2 linked regions of the Alicycliphilus denitrificans K601 genome follow. The protein of the gene in region 1 binds, or shares a complex with, the protein of each later gene. Links are inferred from orthologs where the notes say so. Each region holds a gene or a part of one and is shown in the gene's direction. Other genes may lie near its edges. The genes, in order: cgtA and ybiB.

Region 1 (3,101 bases):
GCAATGACCTTGTCCACCTCCCGCATGTCGTCGGCAATCAGGGCGAGGGTGGCGGCGGTGCTGGGGGAGTTGGCGGCCAAGGTGATCGGTGGTGGTGAAGTGAAGCGGCAATTATAGGAAGCGCCCCATGGGGCCTGGGGGGCCATCCGACACTGTGTCGCGTTGCCTGGATCGATTTTGGGTGCTTGTGATAGAATCCTCGGTTCTGTGGAAATTCGTCCGCAGAACTCCAATTTCAGATTCGAGGTTTACATGTACGCGGTCATAAAAACCGGCGGCAAGCAGTATCGCGTTGCCGCTGGCGAAAAAATCAAGGTAGAACAGATTGCTGCGGAAGTAGGCCAGGAGATCGTGATCGACCAGGTTCTGGCAGTCGGCAACGGCGCTGAACTCAAGGTCGGCACGCCCCTGGTGTCCGGCGCAACGGTGAAGGCTACGGTCGTGGCCCACGGCAAGCACGACAAGGTGCGCATCTTCAAGCTGCGTCGTCGCAAGCATTATCAGAAACGTCAAGGCCATCGCCAGCAGTTCACCGAGCTGCAGATCCAGGCGATCGCCGCTTAAATCAGGGAGCTGATCATGGCACAGAAAAAAGGCGGCGGCTCTACGCGAAACGGGCGCGATTCCAAGCCCAAGATGCTGGGCGTAAAGGCTTACGGTGGTGAGCTGATCAGCGCAGGCTCCATCATCGTGCGCCAGCGCGGCACGCGCATCCACCCCGGCGTGAACGTCGGCGTGGGCAAGGACCATACGCTATTCGCCCTGGTGGATGGCCATGTGTCCTTCGGCACGAAGGGCGCATTGTCCAAGCATACGGTCAGCGTGACGCCGGCCTGAAGGCCCTTCATCACTGACGCGACTGCAAAGCCCCGACTCGTCGGGGCTTTGTTGTTTCAGCACGGGTGCCGTCTGTGTCCGTGCGCCCGCATCGGCCGTGGTGCGGTTTTGTAAACTGGATACCCATGAAGTTTGTCGACGAAGCCTTTATCGACGTTGCCGCAGGTGACGGCGGCAACGGCTGTGTCTCGTTCAGGCACGAGAAGTACAAGGAGTTCGGGGGGCCCAATGGCGGCGACGGCGGGCGTGGCGGCCACGTGTTTGCGGTGGCCGACCCCAATCTCAACACCCTGGTCGACTTCCGCTATTCACGCCGGCACGAGGCCAAGCGCGGCGAGCATGGCATGGGCTCCGACATGTTCGGCGCGGCAGGCAGCGACATCACGCTCAAGATGCCCGTGGGCACCATCATCAGCGACGCGAATACCGGTGAGCTGCTGTACGAGCTGCTCACGCCGGGCGAGGTGGTCACGATCGCCAAGGGCGGGGACGGTGGCTTCGGCAACCTGCGCTTCAAGAGCGCCATCAACCGCGCGCCGCGCCAGAAGACGCCGGGCTGGCCCGGGGAGCGCAAGAGCCTGAAGCTGGAGCTCAAGGTGCTGGCGGACGTGGGGCTGCTGGGCATGCCCAATGCCGGCAAGTCCACCTTCATCGCCGCGGTTTCCAACGCGCGCCCGAAAATTGCCGACTATCCGTTCACCACGCTGCACCCCAACCTGGGCGTGGTGCGCGTGGGGCCGGAGCAGAGCTTCGTGGTGGCCGACATCCCCGGCCTGATCGAGGGCGCATCCGAGGGCGCGGGCCTGGGCCACCAGTTCCTGCGTCACCTGCAGCGCACGCGGCTGCTGCTGCACGTGGTGGACATGGCGCCGTTCGACGAATCCGTCGATCCCGTGGCGCAGGCCAAGGCCATCGTGGTCGAGCTCAAGAAATACGATACCCAGCTGTACGAGAAGCCGCGCTGGCTGGTGCTCAACAAGCTGGACATGGTGCCCGCCGAGGAGCGGGCCGCGCGCGTCAAGGACTTCGTGAAGCGCTTCAAGTGGAAGGGGCCGGTGTTCGAGATCTCCGCGCTGACGCGCGAGGGCTGCGAGCCGCTCGTCAAGGCCATCTACCAGCATGTGCGTGCCCAGCAACAGGCGGCACAGGCGCCGGCCGAGGTGGACCCGCGCTTCGCGGAGGGCAATCCGCCGGCTTGATGCTATTGTTAAAAGAGCTACTGGCGCTTGATGGGTAAGCGCTAGAGGCCAATTTCACTCAAATATGGTTTCCAGTGTCTTGCGCGACGCGCGTCGCATCGTTGTCAAAGTGGGGTCCAGCCTAGTCACCAATGAGGGGCGGGGCCTGGACGAGGTCGCCATCGGGGAGTGGAGCCGGCAGCTCGCGGCCCTGGTGCGCGGCGAGGGCGGCGAGCCGCGCGAGGTCATCATGGTCTCTAGCGGCGCCATCGCCGAGGGCATGAAGCGGCTGGGCTGGTCCGCCCGCCCCAGCGAGATCCACGAGCTGCAGGCCGCTGCCGCCGTGGGGCAGATGGGTCTGGCGCAGATGTACGAGACCAAGCTGCGCGAGCAGGCCATGCGCAGCGCGCAGGTGCTGCTCACGCACGCCGACCTGGCCGACCGCGAGCGCTACCTCAACGCCCGCTCCACTCTGCTGACCCTGCTGCGCCTGGGCGTGGTGCCGGTGATCAACGAAAACGACACCGTGGTCACGGACGAGATCAAGTTCGGCGACAACGACACCCTGGGCGCCCTGGTGGCCAACCTGGTGGAGGCGGACGTCCTCGTCATCCTGACCGACCAGAAGGGGCTGTACACGGCCGACCCGCGCCGCGACCCTGGGGCCCAATTCGTGCACGAGGCGCAGGCGGGAGACCCGGCGCTGGAGGTGATGGCCGGCGGCGCGGGTTCGAGCATCGGCAAGGGCGGCATGATCACCAAGATCGTGGCGGCGAGGCGGGCGGCGGGCTCGGGCGCATCCACCGTGATCGCCTGGGGGCGCGAGCCCGACGTGCTGCTGCGCCTGGCGCAGGGCGAACCCATCGGCACGCTGCTCGTTGCGCAGACGCAGAAGAAGCAGGCGCGCAAGCAGTGGATGGTGGACCACCTGCAGCTGCGCGGATCGGTGACCGTGGATGCGGGCGCGGCTGCCAAGCTGCGCGATGAAGGCAAGAGCCTACTGCCCATCGGCATGGTCGCGGTCGAGGGGGATTTCGTGCGTGGCGACGTGATCGCCGTGCGCGACGCTGGCGGCACGGAGATCGC
Region 2 (3,266 bases), 1.8 Mb from region 1 along the record:
GCCGCCACGCTCGTGGCCTGCGGCCTGGCCGAGGGCCAGCTGACGGCCACCACGCTGCTGTTCATGCTGTGCTTCGCCGCCCTGGGGGCGGGCAACGGCGCGCTGTTCCAGCTCGTGCCGCTGCGCTGGCCGCTGACCACCGCCGTGGCCGGCTCCATGATCGGCGAGATCGGCGCCCTGGGCGGCGGCCTGGTGCCCAACGCCATGGGCCTGTCCAGGCAGTACCTGGGCAGCTACCTGTGGGGCTTCATCGCCCTGGCCCTGCTGGCCCTGGCCATGCTGGCCGTGCTGCGCCTCATGCAGCCGCGCTGGACCCGCACCTGGAGCCGCCCCGGCGGGCGCGCCCCGGCACCCGTCCCGGCCGCCTGAGCCCTGCGACCCCTTTGCCCGGCAATGCGCGCATGGCCCTCAATCCCTCTGCCTGGATGCGATGGCGCCATGCCTGCGGCGTGTGACAAGCCACCACGCCAGCCCGAGCAGCAGCGCTGCTGCCAGCGCCCACAATTCGTCGGCGTCGATGGCCGCGAGCCAATGTGCCAGGGCGTGGCCAAAGCCATAGCCGACGCTCGCCACGGCCAGCGCCCAGACCAGTGCCCCGGCCCCGTTGAGCAGGAAGAAGCGCAGCCACGGCACGCCGCTCATGCCCATGGCCAAAGGTCCTGCAATGCGCAGGCCGTACAGAAAGCGAATGGACAGAATCACCGGAAGGTCGTGGCGCTCCAGCAGGGCGCGTGCGTGCGCCGTGCGTGCCTGCAGGGAAGGAAAGCGCTCCAGCAGCCGCGCGCCATGGCGGCGCCCCAGAAAGAAGTACAGCTGGTCGCCGGCAAAACCCGCCAGGGCCGCCACGGCCACCACGGCGGGCAGCCACAAATGGCCGCGGCTCGCCGCGGCACCGGCCACAAGAAGCACGGTCTCGCCCTCCAGAAAAGTGCCGGCGGCCACGGCCAGGTAGCCATAGGACTGGATCAGCTCGACAACCGTCATATATGCGTTGCTCATGGTCAGCTGCCGTCGCAGCACAATGGAGCCGGCGATGAAGACGACCGGCACCGCCGAAGCACTATAGCGACTCGGAGCCAGCGGCAAGCCATCGGTGCATATAGCAGCCAGTTGTCTTGCATGCCGGAGAATATGCGCATCGTTCCTGCACACACCACCATGGGCATCAGCCACTACATCAAGGAAATAGGCCGCGGCGCGCGCGGCGCCAAGGCCCTGGACCGCACCCAGGCCGCCGACCTGTTCGGCCAGGTGCTCGACGGCCGGGTGACCGATCTGGAGGTCGGCGCCTTCTGCGTGGCCATGCGCATTAAGGGCGAGACCGTGGACGAGATGTGCGGCTTCCTGGATGCGGTGCACACGCGCATCGCCGCCTTCCCCGCCTGCGCGGATGGGCAGCCGCTCATCGTGCTGCCCAGCTACAACGGGGCGCGCAGGCTGCCCGTGCTCACGCCGCTGCTGGCCCTGCTGCTGGCGCGCGAGGGCCAGAGCGTGCTGCTGCACGGCATGCGCACCGAGGCGCGCCGGGTTCTGGCGTCCGATGTGCTCGAAGCGCTCGACATACCTGCGCTGGCAGCTCCCGAAGAAATAGCACCCGGCAGCGTGGCGCACATATCCACCGCGGCGCTGCTGCCGGGCCTGGCGCGCCTTTTGTCGGTGCGCGAGGCGATCGGCCTGCGCACCCCCGCCCACAGCGTGGCCAAGCTGGTCGCCCCCTGCGCGGGCCCGGCGCTGGTGGTGGCCAGCTACACCCACCCGGAGTATTTCGAGCTGCTGGGCGCCACCTTCGGCGCGCTGGGCGCGCATGCGCTGCTCTCGCGCGGACTGGAAGGCGAGGTGGCGGCCGACCCGCGCCGCCAGCCGCGCTACGACGCCTTCGTGGCCGGCACGCACCAGCTGCTGCAGGAGCAGCAGCCCGGCACGGCCGACGAGGTGCCGGGCCTTCCGGCCGAGATCGACGTGGCCAGCACCGCGGCCTACACGCGCCGCGTGCTCGCGGGCCAGGCGCCCGTGCCGGCGCCGCTGCAGCAGCAGGTGCGGCACATCGTGCACCTCGCCTGCCAGATCACGGCGCGGGGCCGCCCATGACGGCCCCGTCCGCAAACGGCAGCTGCACCCTGGTGGGCGCCGGCCCGGGCGACCCGGAGCTGCTCACCCTCAAGGCGCTCAAGGCCATCCAGGCGGCCACCGTGCTGCTGGTGGACGACCTGGTGAGCGACGCCATCCTGGCTCTGGCCCCGCCCGGCGCGCGCATCGTGTACGTGGGCAAGCGCGGCGGCTGCAAGAGCACGCCCCAGGCGCACATCGAGGCGCTCATGGTCGCGGCCGTGCGCGAGGGCGAGACCGTGGTGCGCCTCAAGGGGGGCGACCCCTTCATCTTCGGCCGCGGCGGCGAGGAGGTGCAGCACCTGGCCGGCGCGGGCATCGCCGTGCAGGTGGTCAACGGCATCACGGCGGGCCTGGCCGGCATGACGCTGCTGGGCGCGCCGCTCACGCACCGCCGACACGCTCATGGCGTGGTCTTCATCACCGGCCACAACCATCCCGGAGAAGCCGGCACCGACTGGCGCCGGCTCGGCGCCACGGCGCGCGATGCGCGCCTCACGCTCGTGATCTACATGGGCATCGCCAGCTGCGCCCGCATCCAGCGCGAGCTGCTCGACGCCCTGCCCGCGCACACGCCGGCGGCCGTGATCCAGCACGTGAGCCTGCCGCAGCAGCGCCACGCGGTCACCACGCTGGGCGCGCTGCAGGAAACGATAGCGCGCGAGGGGCTCGCGAGTCCCTCGGTGATCGTGATCGGCGACGTGGTGCGCGGCATCCACGCCGTGCGCGCCGGGGCCTGATCAGCCGCCCGCGCCGGCCTGCCCCGCCTGGCGGATCTCCTCGAAGCGCTGGGCCTGCTCCCGGCGCAGCGCCTTGCGCAGCAGCGCGGCCTCCCAGCGGCGGCGCCCGTCGTGGCCCGTGGGCGTAAGCGGCGGCACGGGCGTGGGCTTGCCCGCATCGTCCACCGCCACCATCGAGAAGAAGCAGCTGTTCACGTGCCGCACGACCTGGGTGCGTATGTCCTCGGCCACCACCTTGATGCCGATCTCCATCGACGACTTGCCCGTGTGGTTGACGCTGGCCAGGAAGGTCACGAGCTCGCCCACGTGGATGGGCTGCAGGAACGTCACCTGGTCCACGCTGAGCGTGACCACGTAGCGGCCCGAATAGCGGCTGGCGCAGGCATACGCCACCTGGTCGAGCAGCTTGAGGATGGCGCC

What was found.
Region 2: the proteins of cgtA (region 1) and ybiB are in contact, whole or in part, in a crystal structure (PDB 8BFT), measured with the Escherichia coli proteins. The link is inferred for Alicycliphilus denitrificans K601 from one-to-one orthologs.

What each region holds. Positions count from the first base shown.
Region 1 is NC_015422.1:929,043-932,143, forward strand. Bases 211-2,999 are described here. They hold cgtA (Obg family GTPase CgtA), read left to right. Parts: upstream 211-962; coding sequence 963-2,036; downstream 2,037-2,999. Other genes in these bases: rplU (50S ribosomal protein L21), read left to right, coding at 253-564; rpmA (50S ribosomal protein L27), read left to right, coding at 580-837; proB (glutamate 5-kinase), read left to right, coding at 2,101-2,999. Outside these bases: ALIDE2_RS04430 (polyprenyl synthetase family protein), read right to left, coding at 1-80; more of proB, read left to right, coding at 3,000-3,101. UniProt on the Escherichia coli protein: An essential GTPase which binds GTP, GDP and possibly (p)ppGpp with moderate affinity, with high nucleotide exchange rates and a fairly low GTP hydrolysis rate.
Region 2 is NC_015422.1:2,711,846-2,715,111, forward strand. The notes cover bases 170-3,123. They hold ybiB (DNA-binding protein YbiB), read left to right. Parts: upstream 170-1,158; coding sequence 1,159-2,088; downstream 2,089-3,123. Other genes in these bases: ALIDE2_RS12900 (nitrate/nitrite transporter), read left to right, coding at 170-369; ALIDE2_RS12905 (DedA family protein), read right to left, coding at 409-999; cobA (uroporphyrinogen-III C-methyltransferase), read left to right, coding at 2,085-2,846; ALIDE2_RS12920 (acyl-CoA thioesterase), read right to left, coding at 2,847-3,123. Also shown: more of ALIDE2_RS12900, read left to right, coding at 1-169; more of ALIDE2_RS12920, read right to left, coding at 3,124-3,266.